4 regions of the Methylobacterium terrae genome follow, and region 4 is predicted to be linked to each of the others. Evidence: predicted binding sites of a transcription regulator. Region 4 holds the regulator's gene; each other region holds the start of a gene.
The links. Region 4 encodes PhoB, which activates phosphate uptake and scavenging genes when phosphate is short. Its sites were predicted from a motif close to TGTCATNNANCTGTCAT; they were not measured.
Positions count from the first base shown of each region.

Region 1: the regulator PhoB is predicted to act here: its motif matches at 6,307-6,323, upstream of DK419_RS00175 (ceramide glucosyltransferase).
Region 2: the regulator PhoB is predicted to act here: its motif matches at 4,799-4,815, upstream of olsB (l-ornithine N(alpha)-acyltransferase).
Region 3: the regulator PhoB is predicted to act here: its motif matches at 5,868-5,884, upstream of ugpB (sn-glycerol-3-phosphate ABC transporter substrate-binding protein UgpB).

Region 1 is NZ_CP029553.1:33,309-41,108, forward strand. Features, by position in the region: gene bcsS (cellulose biosynthesis protein BcsS) at 1-631, opposite strand, end outside; gene DK419_RS00165 (PAS domain-containing hybrid sensor histidine kinase/response regulator) at 1,179-3,941, opposite strand; gene DK419_RS00170 (PilZ domain-containing protein) at 4,178-4,522, shown strand; gene DK419_RS00175 (ceramide glucosyltransferase) at 5,087-6,247, opposite strand; gene DK419_RS00180 (prolyl oligopeptidase family serine peptidase) at 6,449-7,800, shown strand, end outside.
Region 2 is NZ_CP029553.1:3,990,078-3,997,877, forward strand. Features, by position in the region: gene DK419_RS18465 (glutathione S-transferase family protein) at 1-609, shown strand, start outside; gene queG (tRNA epoxyqueuosine(34) reductase QueG) at 720-1,805, shown strand; gene DK419_RS18475 (SDR family oxidoreductase) at 1,839-2,675, shown strand; gene DK419_RS18480 (NeuD/PglB/VioB family sugar acetyltransferase) at 2,706-3,332, shown strand; partial or broken gene DK419_RS18485 (helix-turn-helix domain-containing protein) at 3,406-3,582, shown strand; gene olsB (l-ornithine N(alpha)-acyltransferase) at 3,708-4,706, opposite strand; gene DK419_RS18495 (DUF2267 domain-containing protein) at 4,875-5,270, opposite strand; gene rplU (50S ribosomal protein L21) at 5,550-5,867, shown strand; gene rpmA (50S ribosomal protein L27) at 5,911-6,192, shown strand; gene DK419_RS18510 (GNAT family N-acetyltransferase) at 6,384-7,019, shown strand; gene obgE (GTPase ObgE) at 7,086-7,800, shown strand, end outside.
Region 3 is NZ_CP029553.1:423,015-430,814, forward strand. Features, by position in the region: gene DK419_RS01865 (adenosine kinase) at 1-104, shown strand, start outside; gene ugpE (sn-glycerol-3-phosphate ABC transporter permease UgpE) at 223-1,065, shown strand; gene DK419_RS01875 (ABC transporter ATP-binding protein) at 1,094-2,146, shown strand; gene DK419_RS01880 (CaiB/BaiF CoA transferase family protein) at 2,355-3,527, shown strand; gene DK419_RS29750 (hypothetical protein) at 3,627-3,752, shown strand; gene DK419_RS01885 (thiamine pyrophosphate-binding protein) at 3,996-5,672, shown strand; gene ugpB (sn-glycerol-3-phosphate ABC transporter substrate-binding protein UgpB) at 5,929-7,248, shown strand; gene ugpA (sn-glycerol-3-phosphate ABC transporter permease UgpA) at 7,253-7,800, shown strand, end outside.
Region 4 is NZ_CP029553.1:4,801,722-4,809,521, forward strand. Features, by position in the region: gene DK419_RS22235 (hypothetical protein) at 316-591, opposite strand; gene pstS (phosphate ABC transporter substrate-binding protein PstS) at 902-1,939, shown strand; gene pstC (phosphate ABC transporter permease subunit PstC) at 2,113-3,087, shown strand; gene pstA (phosphate ABC transporter permease PstA) at 3,116-4,033, shown strand; gene pstB (phosphate ABC transporter ATP-binding protein PstB) at 4,137-4,949, shown strand; gene phoU (phosphate signaling complex protein PhoU) at 5,030-5,749, shown strand; gene phoB (phosphate regulon transcriptional regulator PhoB) at 5,821-6,522, shown strand; gene DK419_RS22270 (GcrA family cell cycle regulator) at 6,784-7,302, opposite strand.

The sequences.
Region 1 (7,800 bases), 1.4 Mb from region 4:
CGTGCAGGTAGCCGGCGGCGAGGCCGAATTGCAGCGCGCCGAGCTGGAATCCGCTCCAATGCGCGCCGATCCGCCACTGCCGGTAATAGTCGTCGCCGAGCAGCGCGACCTCGGGGCCGAGGAACCCGCCCATGACCGCCACGCCGCCCCGCACCCGGCCGTAATAGGCGTTGAAGGTGCTGGCATAGGTGCCGGTGGCGTGCACCATCGTGCCCTCGGTCGGCCGGGCGTAGACGTCGAGCGCGGCCTTGAGGCCGCCGGCGTTGCGCACGCTCGCCTCCAGCCCCGGCACCTCGTTGCGGCGGACGTTGAGGCCGACGAAGGCCGACAGCACCGCCTCCGGCCAGACCCAGCCGTAGCCGATCATCGCGGCCGCCTCCGCCTGCTGGCCGAGCCCGGTCCCGGCCCGGTAGGAGCCGATCGCCGTGTCGGCACGCAGGCGCAGGCCGCTTTTCAGAAGGGTGCCCGCCGGCGCCGCGGTGGCGGTGGCCCCGGCGAATTGCGAGCCCTGCGAGCTCACGGTCGCCGAGGTGTCGACCGAGACGATCCAGGCGTCCTGCGCCCCTGCGGGCTCGGCGCCGGTATACCAGTCGGCCGCGAACGCCGGCCGGCCACCGAGAGCGGCCGCCACCAGGACGCACGGAAGTGGGCCGCGCCGGACCACGGCGCGAGCGAGATTGCGGTGCATGTCGATACGCCACGAGACCCTGCGACACGGACAGGATCGGGCGTGCAGCGTTAAGCGGACCTTGCCGGGAAGACCTGCATCCCATGCGATGAAGTCTTACGACCTTCAGGATAATTTCCGCCGGCGGGGTAGCCCGCCGAGGCGCGTCAAGCCTACGGGAGCCTTGCATCCACAGCCGCGGCGGGGGAGGTGGGCCAGGCGCGTCGCGCCGGCTTCACCAAGCTCCGGGACATCGCGGGATCCCCTCCCCCGTGTGGGAGAGGGGTAGGGGTGAGGGTGCGACGCCTCCGGTTAGGTCGCTGAGCGTGGTGCTGGTAGCGGAACGGCCGACGCTTTGTTCGGCACCGTCTCCACCCTCACCCCCGACCCCTCTCCCACACGAGAAAGGGGGGAGCGCTCGACTTGCGAAATCGTGTGTCGTCGGACGCGAGCATTGGACGACGTGCTGCCGATACTTTCGAACCGCAAGCCCCTCCCCGCCCGTGGCGCCCTAGGCCGTACGGCCGAAGTTCGCCGGCGCGGCGGTTCCGGCGTCCAACTCGGCCCTCAGGCGCCGGATCTCGAACGAGGCGGCGGCGCAGCGGGCGCGGGCGCGCGCGAGCGCCATCGCGAAGGCCGCCCCGTCGCGGGCGACCTCGTCCTCGTCGCAGGCCTCGATCTCGGCGCAAGCCCGCGAGAGCGCCGCGAACCCGAGCATGCCGGCCGCCGAGACGAGGCCGTGCGCCTCGAAGCGCAGGCGCGCCCGGTCAGCCGCGTCGGTTCCGTCCCCGGCGAGCGCCCCGGCGACCTGATCGGCGAGGTGGCCGAGCAGCCGGCGCACCGCCTCCGGCGGCAGGATGGCGCGCACGCCGTCGTAGAGCGCGTGGTCGAGCGCCGCGGGCTCGTCCGCGGCGGGCGGCGCGGCCGGGCCGCGGTCGAGCCATCGCGCGAGCATCGCGGCGAGCTCGGCCGGGGTGAACGGCTTGCCGAGGTGGTCGTCCATCCCGGCGTCGCGGAACGACTGCACCTGGTCGGGCAGCACGTTGGCGGTCATGGCGATCACCGGCACCCGCGCGGCCTCGCCCGGCAGGCACCGGATCAGCCGGGTCGCCATCGTGCCGTCGAGGCCCGGCATCTGGACGTCCATCAGCACGAGGTCGTAGGTGCCAGCCTCGACCGCCCGCACCGCCTGGAAGCCGTCGACGGCGACGTCGACGCTGTGGCCGGCGGCCCGCAGGGTCAGGCAGGCGAGCTCGCGGTTCACCTCGATGTCCTCGACGAGGAGGATGCGGCCCCGGCGCCCCGGCACGGCGGCGGGGCGGGGTTCCGGCGCCGCCTGGTCCTCGGCCCGGGGCAGGGTCAGGGTGAACCAGAAGGTCGAGCCGCACCCGGCCTGCGAGATCACCCCGATCTCGCCGCCCATCGCCTCGACGAGGCGGCGGCTGATCGCCAGCCCGAGGCCGGTCCCGCCGTAGTCGCGGCGGATCGAGCTGTCGACCTGGGAGAAGCGCTCGAACAGCCGGTTCTGCTTGTCGGCCGGGATGCCGATGCCGGTATCGGCGACGCTGAGGCGGATGCGCTCGCCGGCCCGGCCGCTGCCCTCGTGGCGCAGCGAGAGGGCGACGCTGCCGCGGGGCGTGAACTTCACCGCGTTGTTGAGGAGGTTGATGAGGATCTGGCGCAGCCGCGCCTCGTCGCCGACGAGGCGGCGCGGCAGGCTCGCGTCGATCGCGCTCGTCACCGCGAGGCTCTTCTCGGCGGCCGCACCCCCGACGACGCCGAGGCAGGCCTCGGCCAGGGCCTCGATCGCGAACGGGTCGCGGCGCAAGGTCACCGCCCCGGCCTCCACCGACGAGAAGTCGAGGATGTCGTTGACGAGCGTCAGGAGGCCGCCCGCCGAGGAGCGCGCGAGAGCCGCGTAGCGCCGGAGCTCCGGCTCCAGCCCCTCGGCCTGGGCGAGCAGGCCCGTGAAGCCGATCACCGCGTTGAGCGGCGTGCGGATCTCGTGGCTCATCGCCGACAGGAAGTCGGTCTTGGCGGCGTTCGCCCGCTCGGCGGCGGCCTTCGCCGCCTCCGCCGCGGCCTTGGCGGCGACGAGGCCGGCCTCCGCGTCCTTGCGGGCCGAGATGTCGAGGTTGAGGCCGGTGACCCGCAGGGCCCGGCCGTCGGCATCGCGGCCGAGCCGGCCGATCGCCTGGATCCAGCGCATCCCGCCGGGGAGCACGACCCGGAAGGCGATGTCGACGGTCCCTCCCCCGGCCACCGCGCCGCGGAAGGCGGCGAGCGCCGGCTTGCGGTCCTGCGGCGCCAGCCGCCGCAGCCAGGCGCCGAGCGCGATCACCGCCGGCCGGTCGCCGGGCAGGCCGTGCAGACGGGCGCTCTCTGGCGCCAGGGTGACCTCGCGGGTGACGAGGTCGAGGTCGAACAGGCCGGCGCCGGCCGCCTCCTGGGCCAGCCGCAGGAGGTCGCCGGTCTCCTCCAGCGCCTTGCGGGCGGCCAGGATCTCGTCGATGTCGAGGGCCGAGCCGAGCCAGCCGAGGAGCGCGTCGTCCTTGCGCAGGGGCTGGAAGGAGAGCTGGTGCCAGCGATAGGCGCCGTCGCGGTCGCGCAGGCGCCCCTGCGCCTCGCCGCTGCCGCCCTCCCCGAGGGCGGCGGCGATCCGCGGCCGGTCGTCGGGGTGATAGCGCTCCTCCCGGCCTGCGCGGCCCGGACCGATCGCGCCGAAATAGCGCTCGAAGGCCGGGTTGGCGTAGACGGTCTCGCCGGTATCGGTGCGCTCCATCCAGACGAGCTGGGGCAGCGTGTCGGCGAGCGCGCGGTAATGCGCCCGGCTCGCCCGCAGCGAGGCCTCGGTGTCCTGGCGCGCGGCGGCGTCGCGGATCGTCGCGACGAAGGGCGGGCCTTGCGCCGACAGCCGGGTCTCGACCCAGATCCAGCGCCCGTCGGCATGGGCGAGGCGGTGCACCAGGGCGCCGCCCCCGGCGAGGAGCGTCGCGAGGCCGGCGCGGTCCTCGGGATGGACGAGGTCGGCGAGGACGAGGCCCGCGAGGGTGTCGGGCGGGCGGCCGGTCAGCGCCCGGCTCGCCGGCGAGGCGCCGACGAGCCGGCCGGAGCGGTCGATCTCGGCGACGAGGTCGGGGCAGGCGGCGAGAAGCCGCGCGGCGCTCCCGCCCCCGAACAGCCGCGCGAGGGCGGCGCGCCAGCCGGCGCGCGTCGGCTCACGCGCCATGACCTCACGCGCCATGACCTCACGCGCCATGACCTCACGCGCCATGACGGCGGTCCGGCCCGGCGCCGCGCACCGCCCTTCTCCGTGCCCGGAGGACCACCGGATGCGGCTTCGTGTCGGAACCCATCGTCATGTCGCGGCGATCTCGGGAAGAACGAAAAGTTGTCAGATGATGGTTAACCGTCAATTCATTAAACGGGACTTAACCTCTCTCTGCGACCACGGACCGTATGAACGCCACGCCCCACACGCCACGAACCGGTCCGGTTTCCCCAGGGTCGGTGGGCCTCGTCGCCGAGGCGCGGAACGGCGGCGAGCGGCGTCGCGACCGGCGCTTCCCCGTCACCCTGTCGGCCCGGCTGCGCCACGGCGATCGGAGCTACCGCACCGAGATCCTGAACCTGAGCCGCGGCGGGCTGCTGCTGGCGCCGGTGGCGGCGATTCCGCTCGGTCCCGGCGCGGCGATCCGGATCGAGGCGGCGTCGATCGGCGAGGTCGAGGCCCGCGTGGTCAGCCTGAGCGCGCTCGGGATCCACGTGCGGCTCGAGGACGCCTCGGAACGCTTCCAGCACGCCCTGGTGCGTCTCGCGCGGCTGACGCGGATCTGGACGGTGCCGGGGGTGTGAGCGGGTTGCCCGACCGCACCGGTCGGCAGCCCGGACGAGCATCCTGTCGGCGCGACGTCCCGATGGCCTCCGCGCCATCCCAGGGCTGCGCAGCGGAGCCCGGTATCCATCAGCGCCGACGATCCAGGATGAGATGGCGGGCGTGCCGCATTCTCCGGAGCCGTCGGCGGCTCCCGGGTCGTCGCCTCCGACGAGCCGCAGGATGACGCGGAGGGCTTCGCGCCGAGGAAGAACATCGGAGACCGGCGTCGCGGGTACGCCGGATACCAGAGCGGAGGCGGCCGAGGTCGGGGCTCATCGGTCACCGGAAGGCGCACGCGAGCGCGTGGCTTCACCGCCCCGTGGGGGCCGCCTCCGCCCCGTCATCCGCTGGATCTGCCGCTACGCCTCGGCCCGAACGGGTGCCGGGGCGATCGTCGCGGCCCGCCTCATGGGTGGCGTCATGCCTTCCTCCGTCGGTGCCGCGCTGCCCGCGAACGGTGGAGCGCGAACGGGAGCCTGATCCCGTCCGCGCCGGCCGTCAAGCGGCCGATGCAAGCGGCCGATGCAAGCGGCCGATGGAGGTCACGCCGCCGAGGCGTCGGCGCCGAGGCGGGCGGGCTTGGTCCGGATGTCCTTCGTCCGGATATCCATCGCGTTGCCGCGCCAGACGATGTCGCGGGCGACCCAGGCGGCGAGCCAGATCGGCACGAACAGCAGGTCGCGGGCGAGGCAGGCGAGCGGGAAGCGCGGGGAGCGCGGCCAGCCGTTGCGGGCGGCGAGCCGCCATTCGGCGCCGTACCAGGCGGCCGCCGTCCCGAGCATCGCCGCGAGGCCGGGGAGCCCGCCGCCGGCCGCCGGATAGGCCGCGAGCATCGGGATCACCGCGCCGGTGCCGATCTCGGGGGCGAAGAACAGCGGGAAGGTGACGCGGCGCAGCCGCGCCCAGCGCAGCTGGCGCGACCACACCTCGCCCGCCCGCCGGGGCCCGAGGGGCTGGGCGAAGGGCGAGGCGACGAGGTGGACCTGCCGGCCCATCGCCCGCACCAGCTTGGTCGCGGCGGCGTCCTCGGCGATCTCGGCGGCGAGCGCCCGGATGCCGCCCTTCGCCTCGAGCAGCGGCCGGTGCCAGAGCATGCTCTTTCCTTGCGCGAAGCCGAGGCCCAGGGCCTCGCCGACGTACTGCCACCGGGCCTGGAGGGTGTTGAGGAAGGCGCACTCGACCTCGGCCCAGAAGCTGCCGGGCCGCGTGCCGATCGGCGTCGAGCAGACGAGGCCGGTCTCGGGCCGCCAGGCCGCGCGCAGGCGCTGGACGTAGTCCGGCGGCATCAGCACGTTCGAATCGGCCAGGACGATCCAGTCGTGGCGCGCCGCCTCCCAGCCGCGGATGCAGTTATTGAGCTTCGGGTTGTCGCTCACGCGCTCCTCGCCGACGATCAGCCGGGCCGGCACGGAGGGGTGACCGGCGATCAGCCGCTCGACGAGCGGCACGATCGGGTCGGTGGCGCGGGCGACGCAGAAGACCAGCTCGTAGGCCGGATAGGCGAGGCGGAAGCTCGAGGTCAGGGTCTCCTCGCTGTAGGTCTCGAGGCCGCAGACCGGCCGCACGATCGTGACCGGGACGTCCGCGAGCATCGCCGGCTCGGGATCCGGCCGCCCGAGCCGGCGCAGCGCGATGGCGAGGCTCGCGAGGTTGATCAGCGTGAGGGTGAGGCAGATGATGGCGGCGATGCCGGTACCGGTCATGCGGGTCCTCCCGGGCCGGTGCCGACCCGGGCCCTGTCCTCCCCTCAAACAGGCGGGCTGTTGCAGCCGTATGACGGTGGGGCGCTCCCGGGCGCGGCGTTCCCCGCGATGCTCCCGGGGGCGTTCCCCGGCGGCATCACCCTGGACCCCGCCCCCGGCCAGGCTAGATCTGACCCGACCCGCGAACCCGAAGGGCCCGGCATGACGCGCACCCCCGATCCCCGCCCGACCCTCCAGGCCCCCGACGACGATCCCCATCTCTGGCTCGAGGAGATCGACGGCGAGCGGGCGCTCGCCTGGGTCGAGGCGCAGAACGCCGACACGCTCGCGGCCCTCGCCGACGGGCGCTACGCCGCCGACCGCGACGGCCTGAAGGCCGCCCTCGACCGGCCGGACAAGATCCCGGGCGTCACCCGGCGCGGCGGCCTGTTCTACAACCTGTGGCAGGATGCCGGGCATCCCCGCGGCCTGTGGCGGCGAACGACGGACAGCGAGTACCCCAAGCCCGAGCCGGCATGGGACGTGCTGCTCGACCTCGACGCGCTCGCCCGCGACGAGGGCGAGGACTGGGTGTGGAGCGGCGCCGCGAGCCTGCCGGGCAGCCACGCGCGGGCGCTGGTCCAGCTCTCCCGCGGCGGCGGCGACGCGACCGTGGTGCGCGAGTTCGACCTCTCCGAGCGCCGCTTCGTCGAGGGCGGCTTCGCGCTGCCGGAAGCGAAGAGCATCCCGGTCTGGCTCGACCCCGACACGCTGCTCCTGGCCTCGCCCCTCGGCGGGCCGGAGCACGCGACGCCGGCGGGCTACGCCCGCACCGTGCGGCTGTGGCGGCGCGGCACCGACCCGCTCCAGGCCCCGGTGATCTTCTCGGCCGGTCCGACCAGCATGGTCGCCTACGCCTATCCGGACCGGGAGGCGACACCGGAGCGCCTGGTCTTCGCCGAGCGGACCGGCTTCTTCGACGGCACGATCGGCTTGGGCGACCGCACCGGCCCGAAGACCCGCCTCGACATCCCGACCGATGCCGATGCCCATTGGCATCGCGGCTTCCTCGCCATCCGCACCCGCACGCCGTGGGAGGTGGGCGGGACGACCCATCCGGCCGACAGCGTGCTCGGCATCGGGCTCGACGCGTTCCTGGCCGGCGCGCGGGACGTGGAGGTGCTGTTCACCCCCGGTCCGCGCCGGGCGCTGCAGGGCTTCTTCTGGACCGGCGGTCGGCTGGTGATCTCGGTCCTCGACGACTTGAAGGCGGTCTTTCCGGTCTTCACCCCCGCGGCGGGCGGCTGGACCGAGAGCAGGGTGGCGGGGCTGCCGGAGCTCGGCGTGGTCGGCGTGTGGTCGATGGACGGCGAGGAGGAGGAATCGAACGGCGACCTCCTGGTGGCGGCGAACGACCCCGTCACCCCCTCGACCCTGCTCGCGTCGAATCCCGACCTCGCCGCGCCGGTGCTCCTGAAGCAGGCCCCGTCCCTGTTCGAGGCCGACGGCCTGGTGGTGACCCGGCACGAGGCGGTGTCGAGCGACGGCGAGCGCATCCCTTACGTCCAGGCCGG
Region 2 (7,800 bases), 810 kb from region 4:
CTCGTCGAGGAACGCCCCTGGGAGCGCCGGGAGGAGTTCCTGATGATGAACCCCGCCGGCACCACCCCGGTGCTGGTGGAGGAGGGCGGGCTCGCCGTGCCGGGGGGCGGGATCATCGCCGAGTACCTCGACGAGACGCGGGGCCTGGGCCTCGGCGGCTCGCGGCTGCTGCCGGACTCCCCCGCCGCCCGGGTCGAGGTGCGCCGCCTGCTCGACTGGTTCCTGCAGAAGTTCGACCAGGAGGTGACCGGCTACCTCGTCACCGAGAAGATCCACAAGCGCTTCATGACCTCGCAGTACGGCGGCGGTCCCCCTGACATGAACGCGATCCGGGCCGCGCGCAGCAACGTGCGCTACCACCTCAAATACATCGGCTACCTGATCTCGCGGCGGAACTGGCTGGCGGGCAGCCAGCTGACCTACGCGGATCTCGCGGCGGCGGCGCATCTCTCCTGCGTCGATTACCTCGGCGACGTGCCGTGGGATGAGGACGAGATGGCGAGGAACTGGTACGCGCGGGTGAAATCCCGCCCGTCCTTCCGCAGCCTGCTCGCCGACCGGGTGGCCGGGATGGCACCGGCGGACCATTACGCGGACCTCGACTTCTGACACCCGGACACCTGAGACACGGATCTCTGAGACACGGACCTCTGGCACCCGACGCCCTTCGACGCTTCCTGGAGACCCGCGCCCGGGCGCTGGGCTTCGACGCGCTCGCGGTGACGCGCCCGGAGGCGGTGCCGGCCCTGCCCGAGCGCCTGGCCGCCTGGCTCGCGGCGGGCCATCACGGCGACATGGCCTGGATGGAGGAGCGCACGGGGGAGCGGGCGGATCCGGCGCGGCTGTGGCCGCAGGTGCGCAGCATCGTGATGCTCGGCGCCAATGCCGGGCCGGACGGGGACCCGCTGGCGGCGCTCTCCGACCCGTCGCGCGGCTCGATCGCCGTCTATGCCCGCCGGCGCGACTACCACGACGTGATCAAGGGCAAGCTGAAGGAACTCGGGGGCGCCTTCGCGGCGAAGGCGGGGGCGAAGGTCAAGGTCTTCGTCGACACCGCGCCGGTGATGGAGAAGCCGCTCGCCGCCGCCTCCGGCCTCGGCTGGCAGGGCAAGCACAGCGTGCTGGTGTCGCGGACTTTCGGCAACTGGCTCCTGCTCGGGGCGATCTACACCACCGCGGCGCTCGCCCCGGACGAGCCCGAGGGCGACCGTTGCGGCCGCTGCCGGCGCTGCCTCGACGCCTGCCCGACCGACGCGCTGCCGGCGCCCTACCGGCTGGATGCCCGGCGCTGCCTCGCCTACCTGACGATCGAGCATGCCGGGCCGATCCCGGAGGAATTCCGGGCACCGATGGGCAACCGGGTGTTCGGCTGCGACGACTGCCTGGCGGTCTGCCCGTGGAACAAGTTCGCGTCCGCGGCCCGGGAGGCGCGCCTTGCCGCCCGCGAGGATCTGGCGGCCCCGCCGCTCGCGGAGCTGGCCCGGCTCGACGACGCGGCCTTCCGGCTCCGCTTCGCCGGCACGCCGATCAAGCGCACCGGGCGCGACCGCTTCCTGCGCAACGTGCTGATCGCGATCGGCAATTCGGGGGATGCAGCGCTCGCCGGGGAGGTTCTGCGGCTCCTCGACGACGCCTCCCCGCTTGTGCGGGGCATGGCGGTGTGGGCGCTCGCCCGGCTCGGGCGCCTGCCCCCGGTTCAGCCGGACGAGCAGGACCCCGACGTGCTCGCCGAATGGGCGGCTGCGAAAAACCCGGGTGTCCAGAGGGCGAGCCCTCTGGCGGGTGCAGGGCGGCGCCCTGCATAAGACCGCACATCCCTCGGTCTCAGGCTCGGTCGCATGAACCTGTTCGTCTTCGGGCTCGGCTACACGGCCGGCCACTTCGCGGCGCGCGAGCGCGTCCGCTTCGCCTCGGTCGTCGCCACCCGCCAGTCGCCGGCCGCGATCGACGGGGTCGCGGTGCGGGTGTTCTCGCCCGACGAGACGGATCCGCGGATCGCCGACGACCTCGGCCGAGCCGACGCGATCCTGGTGTCGATCCCGCCGGATTCCGGCCACGACCCGGCGCTCGCCGCCTTTGCCGACGCCATCGCCACGAGCCCGGCGCGGTGGATCGGCTACCTCTCGACCATCGGGGTCTACGGCGACCAGGGCGGCGCCTGGATCGACGAGGCGACGCCGCCCTCCCCCACCCACCAGCGCACCCGCGACCGGGTGGCGGCGGAAGACGCCTGGCTCGCCCTCGGAGCGCGGGCGGGCAAGGCGGTGCAGGTGTTCCGGCTGTCGGGCATCTACGGTCCGGGGCGCAACGCCTTCGAGAAGCTGCGGCAGGGCAAGGCGCAGCGCATCGTCAAGCCGGGCCAGGTGTTCAACCGCATCCATGTCGACGACATCGCGACGGTGCTGGCCGCCTCCCTCGACAATCCGCGCCCGGGCGCGGTCTACAACGTCACCGACGACGAGCCGGCGCCGCCCCAGGACGTGACCGCCTTCGCGGCCGACCTCGCCGGGTTGGCCCTGCCCCCGGCGGTGGATTTCGACACCGCCGCCTTGAGCCCGATGGCGCGCAGCTTCTACGGCGAGAACAAGCGGGTGCGGAACCGGCTGATCCGGGAGGAGCTGGGGGTCGCGCTGGCATATCCGACGTATCGGGAGGGGTTGCGAGGGCTGGTGTAGCGGCCCGTCATGTCCGGCTCACCGGCTCCCATGGTGGTTGCGGTCGGCGGTTCGGGCCGGCACGCTCGCGTGGTGCTGGAGGCCGCCGATCTCGCCGGGCTACCGGTCCACGGCGTCCTGTCGGATGATCTGGGTACCGGCGAATCGTTCTTCGGATCGCATCGCGTCCTCGGCGGGCTCGACCGCCTTCGCGATCGGGCCTTCCTGCAAGGCTCCCGAGTCCATCTCGGGACTGGTGATCGGGCCGTGCGGCGGTCGATGGCAGAGCTGGTTCAGGCCGGTGGGGGACGACTCGGCACGATCATCCACCCCGCCGGCATCGTGTCCCCGAGTGCCGTGATCTCTGCGGGAGCATTCATCGCGGCCGGCGCGATCGTGGGCGTCGGCGCCGTCCTGGCGGAGGCCTGCCTCGTCAATACGGGCGCGAGCATCGACCACGATTACCGGCTCGACTTCAGGGTGTGCGTCGGTCCGGGGGCACGGCTCGCCGGGACGGTCCGGTGCGAGGCCGACGTCCATATCGGGCTTGGCGCCTGCATCCTGCAGGGATTACGGCTCGGCCGGGGCGCGGTCGTCGGCGCGGGCGCCGTCGTCACGCGGGATGTCGCGGCCGGCCAGACCGTCGTGGGTTGCCCGGCCCGACCTTTGAAGCGGTGACCGAATCCTCCACGATATGATGCCGAACGACACCGCACGTCGTCATGGCAGCCATCGAGATCGGAACACCGCGATGTCCCGGACGCGCACCCATCCCGGAAAATATCCGCTCACGGGATACCGGGGGCCGCTGACTCTCAGCGCCGGCCAGCTCGCGGACGCGCTCGGCCTACCGCGATCCTGCTTCAATGACAGTGTCCGCGAGCGCCCGTGCGTCGATGCCGACACGGCACTGCGGCTCGGCCGCGACTTCGGCACGACCGCCCAGTTCTGGATCAACATGCGGACGACCCACGATCGTGCGGAGGCGGCCGATCCGTCCAGGAACACGCCCCGGCCGGCGTCTCGACTTAAAACAGGCCGAGAGGCGCCCGCTCACGCCGCGTGCCGCCCCGCCTCGGCGCCGAAATGCCCGATATACCGCTTGGCGATGGCCTCGACCGGCAGCACCACGAACACGTCGGTCGTGCCGAACTGGCGATCGACCACCGCGCCGTCGCCGAAGGTGGCGCCGACCCGCAGGTAGCCCTTGATCAGGGGCGGCAGGGCCTGGAGGGCGGCCTTGGGGTCGATCGCCTCGCGGCTGAGGCGGTCCATGGCGACGTGGCGGTTAGGCAACGCGCGGGCGCGCCAGCCCTCGGGGGCGCGGGCGAAGTGGTGGAGGAAGCTCAAGGGCAGCGCGAGGCGGTCCGGGTCGGTGCCCTCCAGGCTGGCGCAGCCGAGCATCGCGTCGATGCGGTGGTGAAGCACGTAGGTCCAGATGCCGTGCCAGAGCAATTCGACGGTGCGCTTGGTGCGGTAGGGCCCGAGCACGCAGGAGCGACCGAGCTCCAGCACCCTTTTGCCGGCATTGGCCTCGAGCACCGGACCCAGATCGTACTCGCCGGCGGTGTAGAAGCCGAAATGCCGGTCGGCCTGCTCCTGGCGCAGCAGGCGGTAGGTCCCGACGACCCGGGGCTTGGGCTTGCGGAAGGGCTTCTGCTCCTGGGCGTCGTGGTCGATCACCAGGAGGTGGTCGCAGACCGCGTCGTACTCGTCGGCGTCGCGGCGCTTGAGCAGGGCGAGGCCGGTCGGGATCGCCGCCATCTCCTCGTAGAAGACGCGGTAGCGCAGGCGCTGGGCCCGCTTGACCTCCTTCGGCGTCGTCGCGAGGCGCACCTCGAGGGAGCCGATGCGGCCGAGGACCGGGTCGAGGCCGGGGGTCTCGAAGTGCCTGAGGCGCGGGAAGAGCCGCGCGGATTGGCCGAACCCCTGGCCGAACCCCTTGAGGTGGATGCCGCCTTCCGCGGCACGACCCAGGAGGCGGGTCAGGGGAATGCCGGGCGGAGCATCGCGGCCGTCGCCGGCCGGGAAGCGGGTGAGGAACGGAACCATGGTCGAGGCATCCCGTGCGGCGCCGACCGATCCGGCGCCCGTCGACGCGGTCGCCGCGACCGCCCCGCGTGCCGACAAGACACCACGAAGGCAGTACGGGAATATGACAGGGGTTTACAAGAACCCTCAACGAGTTGGCGGGGCGATGGCGCCCCGCCCGCCCGCGAATCAGACGAACTGGCCGAGGCCCGGGACCGAGCCGACGATCGGGCCCATCACGTCCTCGCCGGCCTTCTCGCGGCCGTAGGCGAACAGCTCGCGGCCGAGCGGCTGCATCTGTCCCATCGGCACGCCGGCCGACATCAGCTTCTGGCCGAGCGCCATCACGCCGCCGCCCATCATGCCGCCGAGCATGCCCATCAGGCCGCCGCCGCCCTCGCCGGGGCCGCCGTCGCCCGACTGGGCGATCGCCGTCTCGGCGCCCGGCATGGCGGCGATCAGCTTACCGACCTCCTCGGCCGGGCCCTCCTTCTGCAGGAAGGCCAGGATGAGCCCGATCGCCTTCTGGGCCGTGGTCGCGTCGAGTCCCGTGGCCTGCGTCACCCGGGCAACAAGCTCTTCCATCATGGTCTCCCGCACGTCTCGCGTGCGACCTGCCGGCCGGCACGCCGCCGGGCGGTCTTCGGCGAAGGTCGCCATGAAATCAAGGCGCGGCGGAGAAACCGGGGTGCGACGGCGTTGACAGACGGCGCCCGCGCCCGTAACGGTGACGTCTGGCGCGCGGACCGTAAAGGCCCGCGCGCCGTCGCGTTCGCGGCAGCCCCGACGGGGCCCCGGACGTCAACTGTCAAAAAGACGACCCCGGCGATGAGCCGGAGGCCGGATGGAACACGGACGAGAACGATGTTCGCAGTGATCAAGACCGGCGGCAAGCAGTACCGCGTCGCCGCCAACGACGTCATCACGATCGAGAAGCTCGAGGGCGAGGCCGGCACCGCGGTCACCTTCGGCGAGGTGCTGCTGTTCACCGACGGCGCCGGCGCGACCCAGGTCGGCGCCCCGCTGGTCTCGGGCGTCAGCGTCGCCGGCGAGATCGTGAAGCAGGCCCGCGGCCCGAAGGTCATCGCCTTCAAGAAGCGCCGCCGCCAGAACTCGCGCTGCAAGCGCGGTCACCGCCAGGACCTCACCGTGGTCCGCGTCACGGGCATCAGCGCCGCGTAAAGCTGGCCGCGAGCCCTTTTTCCAGAATTCAGGAGTTAGCCCCATGGCTCACAAGAAGGCAGGCGGTTCGTCCCGCAACGGTCGCGATTCGGCCGGTCGTCGTCTCGGCGTGAAGAAGTTCGGCAGCGAGGCCGTCCTCGCCGGCAACATCATCGTGCGTCAGCGCGGCACCAAGTGGCATCCCGGCGTCAACGTCGGCATGGGCACCGACCACACCCTGTTCGCCCTCACCGCCGGCAAGGTGCAATTCATTACCAAACGAGGCCGCGCCTTCGTAACGGTCGTCGCCAACGACGCCGCCCCGGCCCTGGAGGCCGCAGAGTAATCCGACGGAGCCAGTGACGAGGGAGCTCCGCCGGTGTCCCCACACCGACCCGGCAGCTCCTGCTCACTCCGGCCCCGAAACGGCCGAGCTTCGAGCGAGAACCGAAGGGAAGGTGGGGCACCACCTTCCCTTTCGTCGTTCTCGTAACCGCGCCCGAGCGGGAGGCTCTGGGTTCGGATCGGAGTCAGGCGATGTTTCCCGACCTCACCCGCGACGATGTCTTCCGGCTCGAGACCCGGAGGCTGTGGCTGCGCTGGGCCCGCCAGGCCGACGCGCAAGCCCTCGTCCGCTTCGCCGGTGAGAAAGCCGTAGCCGGGATGACCGCCCGCATTCCGCATCCGCTCGATCCGCCGGCCGTGGACAATTTCATCCTCGACTCGCGGCAGGCCAATGCGGACGGCCGGGCGCTGATCATGGCGATCACGCCGCGGCGGTACCCGACCCAGGCGATCGGCGTCGTCAGCATCGCGCCCGATCCGGAGGGCGGCGCCCCGCATCTCGGCTACTGGCTCGGCACGCCGCACTGGGGCCAGGGGCTGGCCACGGAAGCCGCGCGGGCGATGATCGACGCCTTCTTCGCCTATACGGAAGGGGGCGAGCTCGGCTCGTCCGCCCGGGTGGTGAACCCGGCGTCCCGGCGGGTGCTGGAGAAGTGCGGCTTCGCCTCGGTCGGCTCCGGCCTCCAGGCTTTCCCGGCCCGCGGCGGCGTCTTCCCGGTCGACCGCTTCCGGCTCGACCGGCGGGCCTGGGACAGCCTGAAGACCTGGCACGCGGCGGGCCTCGTCTTCGCCCGCCACGACGGGCCGGAATGCCGGCCCGGCGCCTGAACCGATCACCTTCTCGGCGGCCGGGGCCCTTCCCGGCCGCCCTTCCGTCATTCTGGAGTGTGTCCCGTGAAGTTCCTCGACGAGGCCAAGGTCTACGTCCGTTCGGGAGACGGCGGCGCCGGCTGCGTCTCGTTCCGGCGGGAGAAGTTCATCGAGTTCGGCGGGCCGGACGGCGGTGACGGCGGCCGCGGCGGCGACGTCTGGGTCGAGTGCGTCGAGGGGCTGAACACCCTGATCGACTACCGCTACCAGCAGCATTTCAAGGCCCGCAAGGGCGAGCACGGCTCGGGCCGCAACCGCGCCGGGGGCAAGGGCGACGACGTGGTGCTGAAGGTGCCGGCCGGCACCGAGATCCTGGCCGAGGACCGCGAGACCCTGATCGCCGACATGACCACGGTCGGCCAGCGGGTGCGGCTCGCCAAGGGCGGCAACGGCGGCTTCGGCAACGCCTACTTCACCACCTCGACCAACCGCGCCCCGAAACACGCCAATCCAGGCCTCGAGGGCCAGGAGCACTGGCTCTGGCTGCGCCTGAAGCTCATCGCCGATGCGGGCCTCGTCGGGCTCCCGAACGCCGGCAAGTCGACCTTCCTCGCCACCGTCACGGCGGCGAAGCCCAAGATCGCCGACTACCCCTTCACCACCCTGCATCCGGGCCTCGGCGTGGTGCGGGTCGATACCCGCGAATTCGTGCTCGCCGACATCCCGGGCCTGATCGAGGGCGCGCACGAGGGCGTGGGCTTGGGCGACAAGTTCCTGGCCCATGTCGAGCGGTGCCGGG
Region 3 (7,800 bases), 1.8 Mb from region 4:
ATTGCGCCCGCCTCGGTGCCGTCGCGGCGGCCGAGGTGATCTCGCATCTCGGCGCCCGGCCGCAGGCGGATCTCAAGGCGCTCGCCGGAGAGGCCGGCCTGTAAGGCGTCGACCGGGCGGGCGGCGCTTCCGTCAGAACTTGACCGGTGCTAGGAGCGTCGCACGCCCGTCACGCCGGTGCGGCACCGAACGCAAGAAACCATCCGCCAGGGAGCGGCCCCGTTGGTCGAGAACCGCCGCTTCGGCAACCTGATCCCGCACCTCGTGCTCTGCCTCGGGGTCGGCATCGTCGTCTTCCCGGTCTACCTCGCGCTGATCGGCTCGACCCACGACGCCGCCACCATCGCCAACGGGCAGATGCCGCTCTGGCCGGGCACCCACGGGCTCGAGACCTACCGGCGGGCGCTGACCGAATCCGGCATGGCCGGCGCCCCCGTCGGGCTGATGCTCCTCAACAGCACGATCATGGCGCTCGCCATCGCGCTGGGCAAGATCTCGATCTCGCTGCTCTCGGCCTACGCGCTGATCTACTTCAAGTTCCCGTTCCGGCAGACCGCGTTCTGGGCGATCTTCGTCACCCTGATGCTGCCGGTCGAGGTCCGCATCTACCCGACCTACAAGGTCGCGGCCGACCTCCAGCTGCTCGATACCTATGCCGGCCTCGCCCTGCCGCTGATCGCCTCGGCGACCGCGACCCTGCTGTTTCGCCAGTTCTTCCTCACGGTGCCGAACGAGCTCGTCGAGGCCTCCCGCATCGACGGGGCCGGGCCGGTGCGGTTCTTCCTCGACACCCTGCTGCCGCTCTCGCGCACGACGATGGCGGCCCTGTTCGTGATCCAGTTCCTCTACGGCTGGAACCAGTATCTCTGGCCTCTCCTCGTCACCACCCGCGACGACATGCAGACGGTGGTGATCGGCCTGCGCAAGATGACCTCGATCACCGACCAGCTCACCGAGTGGCAGATCGTCATGGCGACCGCCGTGCTGGCGATGCTGCCGCCGGTCGTGGTGGTGTTCGCGATGCAGAAGCTGTTCGTGCGCGGCCTGGTGGAGACCGAGAAGTGACCTCTTTCCGTACGATCGGACGCGTCTGATGGCCGGCCTCGCCCTCGACTCCTTGCGCAAGACCTATTCCGGCGGCGTCGACGCGGTGCGCGGCGTCTCGCTCGACGTGCCCGACGGCGCCTTCTGCGTCCTCGTCGGCCCCTCGGGCTGCGGCAAGTCCACGGTTCTCCGGATGATCGCCGGCCTCGAGACCGTGACCTCGGGGGCGATCACCATCGGCGGGCGGACCGTCAACGACGTCGAGCCCGCCGACCGCGACATTGCGATGGTGTTCCAGAACTACGCGCTCTACCCGCACATGCGCGTCTACGACAACCTCGCCTACGGGTTGCGCAACCGCGGCACGCCGAAGCCCGAGATCGAGACCCGGGTGAAGGAGGCGGCGCGGCTCCTCGGCCTCGAGGGTATGCTGACGCGCTATCCGCGCCAGCTCTCCGGCGGCCAGCGCCAGCGCGTCGCCATGGGGCGGGCGATCGTGCGCAAGCCCCAGGTCTTCCTGTTCGACGAGCCGCTGTCGAACCTCGACGCCAAGCTGCGGGTGCAGATGCGGGTCGAGATCCGCCGCCTGCAGCGCCAGCTCGGCGTCACCACGGTCTACGTCACCCACGACCAGGTCGAGGCGATGACCATGGCCGACCGGCTGGTGGTGATGAACGGCGGAGAGATCGAGCAGGTCGGCACGCCGATCGAGATCTATCGCCGCCCGGCCACCCGCTACGTCGCGACCTTCATGGGCTCGCCGCCGATGAACATCCTGCCCGCGGAAAGCCTGGCGGGAGGCGTGCGGATCGACGGGACGGTGATCCCGGTCGCCGGGATCACGCCCGGCACGGCGATCGAGGCCGGCATCAGACCGGAAGACCTGCGGATCGCCGAGGACGGCCTGCCGTTCCGCATCGCCTTCGTGGAAGAACTCGGCGCCACCCGGCTGCTGCACGGGCCGCTCGCCGGTACCGACGTGGCGGTGCAGGTCCCGGCGGGCTCCGCGCCTCAGGAGGGCGACACGGTGCGGCTCGCCGTCGATCCGGGGGCGCTGCACCTGTTCGACCCCGCCTCCGGGCGGCGGCTGGCGCAGGGCTGACCGGAACCGGGCGGGCTTTTCCGCCGCCCGAGCCGCCCGTATGCGGGCGGGACGATGAGCGCCATCCCGTCGACGGGAGGCGCGTGACTGGAGCACCGTCCGATCTCGCGGCCATCGGACGATGCTCCAGGTCTTTGATTTTGGCGCATTTTCTGCGACGAACCGGCATCCACTTCGTCGGACAATGCTCTAGGGAGGCTCGGTCTTCGTGCACAAACCCCTCGCCGGCATCAAGGTGCTCGAACTCGCCCGCATCCTGGCCGGCCCCTGGATCGGCCAGCTCCTGGCGGATCTCGGCGCCGACGTGGTCAAGGTCGAGCGGCCGGGCGTCGGCGACGACACCCGCTCCTGGGGCCCGCCCTTCGTCGAGGGCGCGGACGGCGGCGCGCTCTCGGCCTCGTATTTCCACTCGACGAACCGCGGCAAGCGATCGGTCGCGGCCGATTTCGAGACCGCCGAGGGCCAGGCGGTGGTGCGCAAGCTCGCGGCCCACGCCGACGTGGTGATCGAGAACTTCAAGGTCGGCGGCTTGAGGAAGTACGGGCTCGACCACGAAGCCTTGAGCGCCCTCAATCCGCGGCTCATCACCTGCTCGGTCACCGGCTTCGGCCAGGACGGTCCCTACGCGCCGCGCGCCGGCTACGACTTCATGATCCAGGGCCTCGGCGGGATCATGTCGCTCACCGGCGAGCCCGAGGGCGAGCCGGTCAAGACCGCCGTCGCCTTCGCGGACGTGTTCACCGGGGTCTACGGCACGGTGGCGATCCTCGCCGCCCTCCAGGGCCGGCACGCGACGGGCAAGGGCTGCCACATCGACATGGCGCTCCTCGACACCCAGGTCTCGGTCCTCGGCAACCAGGCCCTGGTCTACCTCGTGTCGGGCCTGCTGCCGCCGCGGATGGGCAACGAGCATACCAGCATCGTGCCCTACCAGGTCTTCCCGACCGCCGACGGCCACATCATCGTCGCCTGCGGCAATGACGGCCAGTTCCAGAAGTTCTGTGGTGTTCTCGGCACCACGTGGCACCTCGATCCGGACTATTCCACCAATCCGGGCCGGGTCACCCGGCGCGACGTGCTGATCCCGCTCATCGTGGCCGAGACGAGCCGCCACACCAAGGCCGGCCTTCTCGAACGGCTCGGCGCCGTCAACGTGCCGGTCGGCCCGATCAACGACCTCGCCGAAGTCTTTTCCGATCCCCAGGTGGTCCATCGCGGGATGCGCCTCGACCTGGCCGACCCGCGGGCGAAGGGCGGCACGATCCCGAGCGTGCGCTCGCCGATCGTCATCGACGGCGTGCCGATGGCGGCCGAGACCGCCTCGCCGCAGGTCGGGGATCATACGCGGAGCGTGCTGGCGGATCCGGCCTGGGGTGGGTGACGGATGGTGATATCTGGCGTCGAGAATGCCCGAAGCGCTACCGCATCTTCCAGTACGGATCCGGCGTATACCGGGTCCTGGCAGCAAGATTGTCGCGAGATGGAAGCGCGCCTGACGCATCGAATCGACACGGCCAAGCGCGACATCATCCTGACGACCGCGGGTCTGGTCATCGCCCAATATCTCGCGAATGTCGCCGCGGTCACATTTTTCATATTGAGGTAGGCTGGCTGGAACAGGGACAAGATAGCGCAGGGTCCCCTCTCCCGAGTGGGAGAGGGGTAGGGGTGAGGGTGGAGACGGTTCAGAATTAAGCTCGACGGTTGAGCTGCCGGCACGACGGTCACAGCTTGACTGCGGAAGCGCGCCACCCTCACCCCCGGCCCCTCTCCCACCCGGGAGAGGGGGGATCCCGCGCCTTCCCTGCTGCCGCCAGCGGCTCTTGAGATGCAGATAGAGGACACGCCCATGACCGACGCCCCCCGCCCCCGCACCGGCGGGCAGATCCTGGTGGACCAGCTCGCCCGCCACGGCGTCGGCGACATCTTCTGCGTGCCCGGCGAGAGCTACCTCGCGGTGCTCGACGCGCTGCACGACGCCGAGATCCGCCTCACCGTCTGCCGCCAGGAGGGGGGCGCCGCCATGATGGCGGAGGCGCACGGCAAGCTGACGGGGAAACCCGGCATCTGCTTCGTCACCCGCGGCCCCGGCGCCACCAACGCCTCGCCCGGCCTGCACATCGCGAAACAGGACTCGACCCCGATGATCCTGTTCGTCGGCCAGATCGAGCGGGCGGCGCGCGAGCGCGAGGCGTTCCAGGAGCTCGACTACCGGGCGGTGTTCGGCACCATCGCCAAGTGGGTGACCGAGATCGACAGCGCCGAGCGCCTGCCGGAGCTGATCGCCCGCGCCTTCCACGTCGCCACCGCCGGCCGGCCCGGCCCGGTGGTGATCGCGCTGCCCGAGGACATGCTGGTCGAGACCGCCACGGTCGCGGATGCCCCGGCCTTCCAGCCGGTCGAGACCCATCCTGCCCTGTCCCAGATGGTCGCGCTGCAAACCATGCTGGCGCAGGCGGAGAAGCCGTTCGCGATCCTCGGCGGCAGCCGCTGGTCGGCGGAGGCCGTGCGGCGCTTCTCGCGCTTCGCCGACCTGTTCTCGCTCCCCGTCGCCTGCTCGTTCCGGCGCCAGGGCCATTTCCCGGCCGATCACCGCTGCTACGCCGGCGATCTCGGCCTCGGCGTCAACCCGAAGCTCCTCGCCCGGATCAAGGACGCCGACCTGCTGCTCGTCGTCGGCGGACGGCTGTCGGAAATCCCGTCGCAGGGCTACACGCTCATCGACATTCCAGGACCCCGCCAGCGACTCGTCCACATCCATCCGGACCCGGAAGAGCTCGGCCGCGTCTACAGCCCGGCGCTCGCCATCAATGCGAGCCCGACCGCGTTCGCAGCCGCCATCGAGACGGTGCAGCCGCCCCGCGCCCTGCCCTGGACCACCGGCACCGAGACCCTGCACGCCGATTACCTGAGCTGGAGCGACCCGACCCGGATTGCCACGCCGGGCCAGCTCCAGATGGGCGGCGTGATGGCCCACCTGCGCGAGGCCTTGCCGGCCGACGCGATCCTGTGCAACGGCGCCGGCAACTTCGCCACCTGGGTCCACCGGTTCTGGCCGTTCCGCGCCCATGACGGCCAGCTCGCCCCGACTTCGGGCTCGATGGGCTACGGCGTGCCCGCCGCCATCGGCGCGAAGCGGCTGCTGCCCGAGCGCACCGTCGTGGTGGTGTCGGGCGACGGCGATTTCCTGATGAACGGCCAGGAATTCGCCACCGCCGTGCAGTACGGCTTGGCCGTGATCGTGATCCTGGTCGATAACGGCATGTACGGCACGATCCGCATGCACCAGGAGCGCGAATACCCCGGCCGCGTCTCCGGCACGGCGCTCAAGAACCCCGACTTCGCTGCCTACGCCACGGCCTTCGGCGGCTACGGCGAGCGGGTCGAGCGGACGCAAGACTTCCCGGCGGCGCTGGCGCGGGCGATCGAGTCGGGCCTGCCGGCGATCCTGCACTGCCCGATCGACCCCGAGGCGATCACCCCGACGACGACGATCCAGGCGTTGCGGGACCGGAAGCGGTCCTGACGCTTCGGCTTCCGGAGCTTCCATCCCGCCCGCGACCTCATCCTGGGGTCGCGGACGGGATATCCTGCAAATCGCACAGGCAGGTTCCTAGACCTCACAACCTCCCTTGTCCGCCGATCGCGGCTGTGCTTAGCCAGCTTACAACAAGCGCCCCGCCGCCGTATGACGGCGCGGGCCGCGTGCCCCCGGCGTCCCTGTCGTCGGAGTGTCACGCCGGCCCCGCATGAGGGGCCGCACACGAGGAGACGACACCCCGATGGCCCCCACCACGACCCTCCGCATCGCGCTCGCCGGCCTCGGCCTGGCCGTGGCGGCAACCCCGGCGCTCGCCGTGACCGAGCTGCAATGGTGGCACGCGATGACGGGCGCCAACAACGACGCGGTCAACCGCCTCGCCGACGAGTTCAACGCCGCGCAGAGCGACTACAAGGTGGTGCCGACCTACAAGGGCAATTACGGCGAGACGCTGAATGCCGGCATCGCGGCCTTCCGCGCCGGCACCGCGCCGCACATCATGCAGGTGTTCGAGGTCGGCACCGCCACGATGATGTCGGCCAAGGGCGCGGTGAAGCCCGTCTACCAGCTGATGAAGGATGCCGGCGAGCCGTTCGACCCGAACGCCTACCTGCCGGCGATCACCGGCTACTACTCGACGACCAAGGGCGAGATGCTCTCGTTCCCGTTCAACTCGTCGTCGATGGTGATGTGGGCCAACCTCGACGCCCTGAAGGCGATCGGCCTCTCCGAGCCGCCGAAGACATGGCCGGACCTGTTCGCGGCGGCCAAGAAGCTGACGCAGAACGGCTTCCCGAATTGCGGCTTCTCGACCACCTGGGTCACCTGGCTCAACATCGAGCAGCTCTCGGCCTGGCACAACCTGCCGGTGGCCACCAAGGCCAACGGCATGGACGGCCTCGACACCACGCTCGAGATCAACGGCCCGCTGCAGGTCAGGCACATCGGCAACCTGGCCGAGGCGCAGAAGGACAAGTCCTTCGACTATTCCGGCCGCTACGACAGCGGCTTCGGCCGCTTCACCGCCGGCGAGTGCCCGATCATGTTCGGCTCGTCCGGCTCCTACGGCAACGTCAAGGGTGCGGCGAAGTTCGCCTGGGCCTCGGCGCCGATGCCCTACTATCCCGACGTGCCGGGCGCGCCGCAGAACAGCATCATCGGCGGCGCCTCCCTGTGGGTGATGGGCGGCAAGAAGCCCGACGAGTACAAGGGCGTGGCGAAGTTCTTCACCTTCCTGTCGGACACCGACCGGCAAGCGAAGCTCCACCAGACCACCGGCTACATGCCGATCACCAAGGCGGCCTACGAGAAGTCCAAGGCGGACGGCTTCTACGACAAGAACCCGGCCCTCGAGACGCCGATCAAGGAGCTGACCAACAAGCCGCCGACCGAGAATTCCCGGGGCTTGCGCCTCGGCAACCTGCCGCAGATGCGCGACCTGTGGGCCGAGGAGATCGAGGCGACGCTGGCCGGCAAGAAGACGGCGAAGCAGGCCCTCGACGAGGCGGCGACCCGCGGCAACGCGATGCTGCGCCAGTTCGAGAAGCAGGCCGGACGGTAACATCATGGGGCCCGAGCGCATCACCTTCGGAGGCCGGCTGCTGCCGGCGGCGCTGATCGCGCCGCAGCTCCTCATCGTCGGCCTGTTCTTCTACTGGCCGGCGGTGCAGGCGGTCTGGCAGTCGTTCCAGATGCAGGACGCGTTCGGGCTCTCGACCGAGTTCGTCTGGTTCGAGAATTACCGGGCCCTGTTCACGGACCCGGCCTACTACCAGGCCCTCGTCACCACGCTGGTCTTCGCGGCGGCGGTGGCGGGGCTTTCCTTGGGCTTCGCGCTGCTGCTCGCCGTGATGGCGGACCGGGAGATCCGGGGCTCCGGCATCTACCGGACCCTGCTGATCTGGCCCTACGCGGTGGCGCCGGCGGTGGCGGGCGTGCTGTTCGGCTTCCTGTTCCAGCCCGGCCTCGGCCTGATCGCCCGCGGGCTCAACCAGATCGGCATCCCGTGGAACCCGCTCCTCGACGGGAACCACGCCATGATCCTCGTGGTGATGGCGGCGGCCTGGAAGCAGGTCTCCTACAACTTCCTGTTCTTCCTCGCCGGCCTGCAGGC
Region 4 (7,800 bases):
GCGTGGTACTCCGCCGGAGCTTCCTTGGGCGGGAAACTGGGGCGCGCGGCGCGCGTGTCGACACGCGCGCATCGCCGCGGGTGGTCAGCAGCGCCGCGCCCGGTCCCGCACGGCACCCTCGACCGATCCCTTCACGCGCTGCATCGCGATCCCTCCGTCACTCCACCGGCCGCGCGAACGCGGCCGCGCCCGCGGCGCGGGTCGCCGGGGGCAACGGCTTCGTACTGCCGAGGTTCCCGGCAAGGGGCCCGGCAAGGGGCCCGGCAAGCGGCCCGGCAAGCGGCCCGGCGGGAGTCCGGAGCTGACGCCCGGAGCCTACCAGGACCGGGCGCCGGGCTGGCTCCGGTACTCGGCCGCGCGGATGCGGGTCATGATCCGGTCGAGCTCGCCGAGCAGGGCCGCCTCCGCGGCCTGCGCGGCGGAAGCGGCCGCCGGGTCGGCGAGGTAGAGGCGCTCCTGCTCGGCGCGGGCGAGCCGCTGCTCCAGCTCCGCGCGCTCGGCGTGAAGGGCGATCAGCTCCCGGCGGCCGGGATCGTCCGCGCGCTCGGCCGCGTCCGGGTCCTCGTCGGTCGTCATGTCTGGGTTGTGCACGGCCGCGCGTCCTGTGACCAAGATCCTGGGGATGCTCCCCCTCCGTCTCGGTCCCCCAACGCGCGAACGGCCCGGAACGTCGCATCCGGCCGGCGCTTGTCATCCCAATGTCATGGGACCGTCATAGGGCCGGCGTCGCACCGGGCGTATCCCTCGCCCGCGACGGCAAGGTCCCGGCAACGGTCGGGACATGATCCGACGCAGTCCGGGGAGACCGGTCACGTCCTCACCGGCAGTCGACGCGCGAGGCGCGGGCACGCGCAGGCAGGCCCGCATCGTGCCGGACCGATCCGAACACGGAGAGATACCAGTGAAGCCCTTCTCCTACGCGCTCGCCATCGGGCTCGCGACCGCCCAGATCGCCACCTCGGCGATGGCCCTCGACATCACCGGCGCCGGCGCCACCTTCCCGTTCCCGGTCTACTCCAAGTGGGCCGAGGCCTACCGCAAGGAGACCGGCAACGGCCTCAACTACCAGTCGATCGGCTCGGGCGGCGGCATCAAGCAGATCCAGGCCAAGACCGTCGATTTCGGAGCCACCGACGCGCCGCTGAAGGGCGACACCCTCACCAAGGACGGCCTGGTCCAGTTCCCGACCGTGATGGGCGGCGTCGTCCCGGTCGTGAACATCGCCGGCGTCAAGCCCGGCGAGATCAAGCTGACCGGCGAGGTGCTGGCCGAGATCTACCAGGGCAAGATCCGCAAGTGGTCCGACCCGAAGATCGCCAAACTCAACGAGGGCGTGAAGCTGCCCGACGCCCCGATCACCCCGGTCTACCGGTCGGACGCCTCGGGCACCACCAACATCTTCACCACCTACCTGTCGGACGTGTCGCCGGCCTGGAAGTCCGAGTTCGGCGCCTCGACCACGGTCAGCTGGCCGGCCGGCCAGGGCGGCAAGGGCAACGAGGGCGTCACGGCGGTCGTCAAGCAGGTGCCGAACGCCATCGGCTACGTCGAGTACGCCTACGCCAAGCAGAACAACCTGCCGGTCGCGCTGATCCAGAACAAGGACGGCCAGTACCCGATGCCGGGCGACGAGGCGTTCCAGGCCGCCGCCGCCAACGCCGACTGGAAGGCCGCCCCGGGCTTCGGCATCTCGCTGACCAACCAGGCCGGGCCTAAGGCCTGGCCGATCACCGCCGCGACCTTCATCCTGGTCCACAAGAACCCGGCCGACGCGGCCCGCACCGCCGAGGTGCTGAAGTTCTTCCGCTGGGCCTACAAGAGCGGCGACAAGATGGCCTCCGACCTCGACTACGTGCCGCTGCCCGACAAGGTCGTGACCCAGGTCGAGGACGAGTGGAAGTCGGTCGTCAAGGACGGCAAGCCCGTCCTGAGCAACTAACATCGCAACTCGAACCCGGGAGGGCGGGGTCGTCCCGCCCTCCCGCTTCCGCCGGCCCGATTCCGGGCCCGCGCGGCGCCTGAGCGATGCCGAGAGCCCGCCGCCGGCCGGACGCCCGACTCGCGTCGATCCGCCGAGCGCGCTAGAGCCCGCTCACTCCAAGGGAAACCCGGATGGTCGCGTTGTCTGAGAACGTTGCTTTGGCGGCGAGGCCCGTCGTCGCCCGCCGCAGCCCCAGCCCCGTGGGCGACCGCATCTTCCGCGCCGCCTCGCTCGCCTCGGCGCTGCTGGTGCTCGCGGTGCTCGCCGGCATCCTGGCCTCGATCGCCTATGGCGGCTGGCCGGCCTTCCAGGAATTCGGCCCCGGCTTCCTCGTCTCGAGCGCCTGGAACGTCGGCCGCGAGCAGTACGGCGCGCTCGTCGCCATCATCGGCACCCTGGTCTCGGCGCTGCTCGCCCTCGTCATCGGCGTGCCGATCTCGCTCGGCATCGCGATCTACCTGACCCAGCTCTGCCCCGGCTGGGCCCGCCGGCCGGTCGCGATGACGATCGAGCTGCTCGCCGCCGTGCCGAGCATCATCTACGGCATGTGGGGCCTGTTCGTGTTCGCGCCGCTCTTCGCGCGCTTCGTGCAGATCCCGGTCTCGAACCTCGTCGAGGGCATGCCGATCGTCGGCACCCTGTTCTACGCCCAGGTGCCGTCGGGCGTCGGCGTGCTCACCGCCGGCATCATCCTGGCGATCATGATCGTGCCCTTCGTCGCCTCGATCACCCGCGACATGCTCGACCAGATCCCGACGGTGCTGCGCGAGAGCGCCTACGGCATCGGCTGCACCACCTGGGAGGTCGTGCGCCACGTCCTGATCCCGCAGGCCTCGGTCTCGATCATCGGGGCGATCATGCTGGGGCTCGGCCGCGCGCTCGGCGAGACGATGGCGGTCACCTTCGTGATCGGCAACGCCAACCGCCTCTCGGCCTCGATCTTCGATCCCGGCTCGACCATCGCCTCGCGCATCGCCAACGAGTTCAACGAGGCCGACGGCCTGCAGCTCAGCTCTCTGATGGCGCTCGGCTGCATCCTGTTCATCGTCACCTTCATCGTGCTCATCATCGCCCGGCTGCTGGTGCGCCGCGCGAAGGTGGCCTGACCCCCTGAAACCCGCAGGACGCTTCCCGATGAACGCCTCCCCGGCCGCGGTCCAGGGTTCCACCCCGGCCGCTCCCCCCCACCCGGCCCCCGCGCAGTGGGGCCGGGTCCGCGCCGGCCGGCGCTCGGCCGACAAGTTCCTGATCGTCGCCTGCACGCTCGCCACGGTGCTCGGCGCCGTCGTGCTCGGCTCGATCCTGCTCATGCTCATCATCGAGGGCGTGCGCGGCTTCTCGCCGAACCTGTTCACCCAGGTCACGCCCGGTCCCGGCTCCGAGGGCGGCGGCATCGCCAACGCGATCCTCGGCAGCCTGGTGATGACGGCGCTCGGCATCGCGGTGGCGACGCCGATCGGTGTGCTCGCCGGCACCTACCTCGCCGAGTACGGCCGCACCTCGCACCTCGCCAACCTGATCCGCTTCCTCAACGACATCCTGCTCTCGGCGCCCTCGATCCTGATCGGCCTGTTCGTCTACACCCTGATGGTGCGGCCGATGGGCGGCTATTCGGGCTGGGCCGGCGGCGTCGCGCTCGCCATCATCGCCACCCCGGTGATCGTGCGCACCACCGAGGACATGCTGCGCCTGGTGCCCGGCACCCTGCGCGAGGCCGGCGCGGCCCTCGGCGCGCCGCTCTCGATCGTGATCCGCAGCGTCACCTGGCGGGCGGCGCAGTCGGGCATCGTCACCGGCGTGCTCCTGGCGCTCGCCCGCATCGCCGGCGAGACCGCGCCGCTGCTCTTCACCGCGCTCAACAACAATTCCTGGTTCAGCCCCAACCTGATGGGCGGCGTCGCGAACCTGCCGGTGATGATCTACCAGTTCGCGCTCTCGCCCTACGAGAACTGGCGCCAGCTGGCCTGGGCCGGCGCGCTCCTCATCACCGTCACCATCCTGGGCCTGTCGATCGTGGCCCGCCTCGTCCTGAGCGGCCCGAAGGGGCGCTGATCCGCACGTCGGCAGCACCCGATCGCTCCGCGACCGGGTGCTGCTCTCCACTTCTGATTGTGACGTATTTTCTTCGAAAATACTTCTGCCCGGAGACACACCGATGAGCGCCACCGCCACCGCCGCGCCGGTCGTGGGCCAGAGCCAGGCCGACGAATCCGCCGCGATCCGCCTCGCCGTGAAGGACCTCAACTTCTACTACGGCGACTTCAAGGGCCTGAAGAACATCAACCTCAACTTCCTCGACCGCCAGGTCACGGCGCTGATCGGGCCGTCGGGCTGCGGCAAGTCGACGTTGCTGCGCACCTTCAACCGGATCTACAGCCTCTACCCCGAGCAGCGCGCGGAAGGGCAGATCCTGCTCGACGGCCGCAACATCCTGGATCCCTCGATCGACCTCAACGAGCTGCGCGCCCGGGTCGGCATGGTGTTCCAGAAGCCGACCCCGTTCCCGATGTCGATCTACGACAACATCGCGTTCGGCATCCGGCTCTACGAGCGCCTCGGCAAGGCCGACCTCGACGTCCGCGTCGAGGAGGCCCTGCGCAAGGGCGCGCTGTGGGACGAGGTGAAGGACAAGCTGAAGCAGTCCGGCATGGGCCTGTCCGGCGGCCAGCAGCAGCGCCTCTGCATCGCCCGCACGGTGGCGCAGCGCCCGGAGGTGATCCTGTTCGACGAGCCGACCTCGGCCCTCGACCCGATCTCGACCGGCCGCATCGAGGAGCTGATCGAGCAGCTGCGGACCGAGTTCACCATCGCCATCGTCACCCACAACATGCAGCAGGCGGCGCGCATCTCGCAGTTCACCGCCTTCATGTATCTCGGCGAGCTGGTCGAGTACGGTCCGACCAACCGCCTGTTCATGAACCCGACGAAGCGCCAGACCCAGGACTACATCACCGGCCGGTTCGGCTGAGGATCCGGGAGCCGTTCCGCCGGCCCGGCTCCGGGCCGGCGCGCCCTACACTCCACCTCACCGCGGGGAGTCGAAAATCCATGTCGAGCCACATCGTCACCTCCTACGACCAGGAGCTGCAGAACCTGCGGCGCAGCATCGCCGAGATGGGCGGCATCGCCGAGAAGATGGTGGCCGATTCCGGCCAGGCGCTCCTGCGCCGCGACGCCAGCCTCGCCCAGGCGGTGATCGCGGTCGACCAGCGCCTCGACGGGCTGCAGCGCGAGATCGAGGAGAAGGCGATCCTCCTGATCGCCCGCCGCCAGCCGATGGCGATCGACCTGCGCGAGACGATCTCGGCGATCCGCGTCTCGGGCGACCTCGAGCGCATCGGCGACCTCGCCAAGAACGTCGCCAAGCGCGTCGTCGCTATCAGCGACCAGGTCCAGCTGCAGAAGATCGTCGTCGGCGTGGAGCACATGAACGAGCTGGTCCAGGGCCAGCTCAAGGACGTGCTCGACGCCTACGCCACCCAGGACACCGTCGCGGCCCTCGACGTCTGGGCCCGGGACGGCGGCATCGACGCGCTCTACACCTCGCTGTTCCGCGAGCTGCTGACCTACATGATGGAGGATCCGCGCAACATCACGTTCTGCACGCACCTCCTGTTCTGCGCCAAGAACGTCGAGCGCATCGGCGACCACACCACCAACATCGCCGAGACGATCCACTACCTCGCCACCGGCGAGACGCTGACGACCGATCGTCCGAAGAACGACCGTTCGAGCTTCGCCACCCTCGACAACCAGGCCGACGCCTGAGGGCGACACGCCCGTCCGGGCCTTCGGGCCCGGCGGGCCCCCACCCATGATCCCCGCCTGAAGTGCCCGCGATGAGTACCCGCATCCTGATCGTCGAGGACGAGGAAGCCCTCACCCTCCTCCTGCGCTACAACCTCGAGGCCGAGGGCTTCGAGGTCGACGCCGTCGCCCGGGGCGACGAGGCGGATATCCGCCTGCGCGAGCAGGTGCCCGACCTCGTCCTCCTCGACTGGATGATGCCCGGCTTGTCGGGCATCGAATTGTGCCGGCGCATCCGCGCCCGACGCGAGACCGAGCGGCTGCCGGTCATCATGCTGACCGCGCGGGGCGAGGAGGGCGACCGGGTGCGGGGACTGGCCACCGGCGCCGACGACTACATCGTCAAGCCGTTCTCGGTACCGGAGCTGCTGGCCCGGGTTCGCGCCCTGCTGCGCCGCTCCAAGCCCGCCCACGTCGCCGACCTCCTGGTCGCCGGCGACATCGAGCTCGACCGGGTCAGCCACCGCGTCCGCCGCGACGGGCGCGAGCTGCATCTCGGCCCGACCGAGTTCAAGCTGCTCGAGTTCCTGATGCAGAGCCCCGGCCGGGTCTTCTCCCGCGAGCAGCTCCTCGACGGCGTCTGGGGCCACGACGTCTACATCGACGAGCGCACGGTCGACGTGCATATCGGCCGCCTGCGCAAGGCGATCAACCGCGGCCGGGACACCGACCCGATCCGCACCGTGCGCGGCTCGGGCTACTCCTTCGACGAGATGTTCGCGCCCGACGCGTGAGGCGGGCATCGGCCGTTCCGGACGGAAACTCGTCCGGCCCGGGACGACGGAACTCGGCCGACGGACCCGATCCCCTCCATCGCCATCGCGGGGCGAGCCTCGGCGCGGCCCCGGGGCGACGGCCGAGGTCGGCATCGGGGGCGGGACGAACGGCCCGTGATGCGCCCGGCACCGGCGGCGGCCGGACAGGAATCGTTAGGATTTGAGCGATATCGTCAACCCATCGGAAGCGGCGGGTGCGCCGCCTCCGGCCGTGCGGGGCTAGCGGAACCCGACGACCTTGCGGTCGCGCTTGCGCTCGGCGGCGGGCTGGTAGGCGATGCGGCTGTGGTGGGTGCAATAGGGCAGTCCGCTGATCGCGCGGTCGCCGCAGAAGCGGAAATCCGGCGTCGACGGGTCGCCCATCGGCCAGCGGCACATGAATTCCCGCAGCTCCATGATGGTGACGCGGGCGCTCTCCGGCAGCGCGACCGAGGCGGACGGCGTGGCGGCGTGAGGCTTGATGAGGGCGAGGGCCGGCGGGGCCGGCGCGAGCACGGACGGGGTCTCGGCGAGGGGCGCATCGGTCTCGGCCCGGGGCCGCCGGCCGCCGGCCGGCGCGGCGCCGTTCGCCTTCAGAACCCGGCCGGCGAGGCCGAGGCGGTGGATCTTGCCGATGACGGCGTTGCGGGAGACGCCGCCGATCTCGGCGGCGATCTGGCTGGCGCTCCGGCCATCGCTCCACAGGCGCTTGAGGAGCTCGACGCGCTCCTTCGTCCAGCCCGGACCCGCTTCCATCATCGCCGCCTCCACTCCCCCGACATCACCCATGGAATCGACGCGCAGACGCGAGCGGCCCGCCGTTCGACCGCGCGTTGGACTCGTCCGATCCTGCTGGTGATCGCCGCCACGCCTCGGGCGGTGGCGACGGGGGTGAACCTACAGGACGGCCTAACATCCGCGCAAGAGTCCGGCCCCGGCCGAGTTAGTTTTTCCCCGCGGCGGACCGGCCCGCCGGGGCCGCCCGGATGGACCCGAGAATCCACCGCACGGCCTGGGCGGGACGACGGTGCGGCCGGGAATAATCCTTTTTCATCAAGGCGCTGTTCGCTCCCTTGCGGGGCTTCGTCCCGCCGTGCCGTCCATCGCGCCCGGGTTGCGCCGGGGCTGCGGCACGCGACGAGCACGGGTTTCCGGCCCGGTCTTCGGCAAGCGTGGCAGCGGCGCCACGGCCCGGCCCCGGCCGGCTTCGCCCGGCACGTTGCCGGGCGCCGGGGCGGGGCCTATCTTGAGGCGACC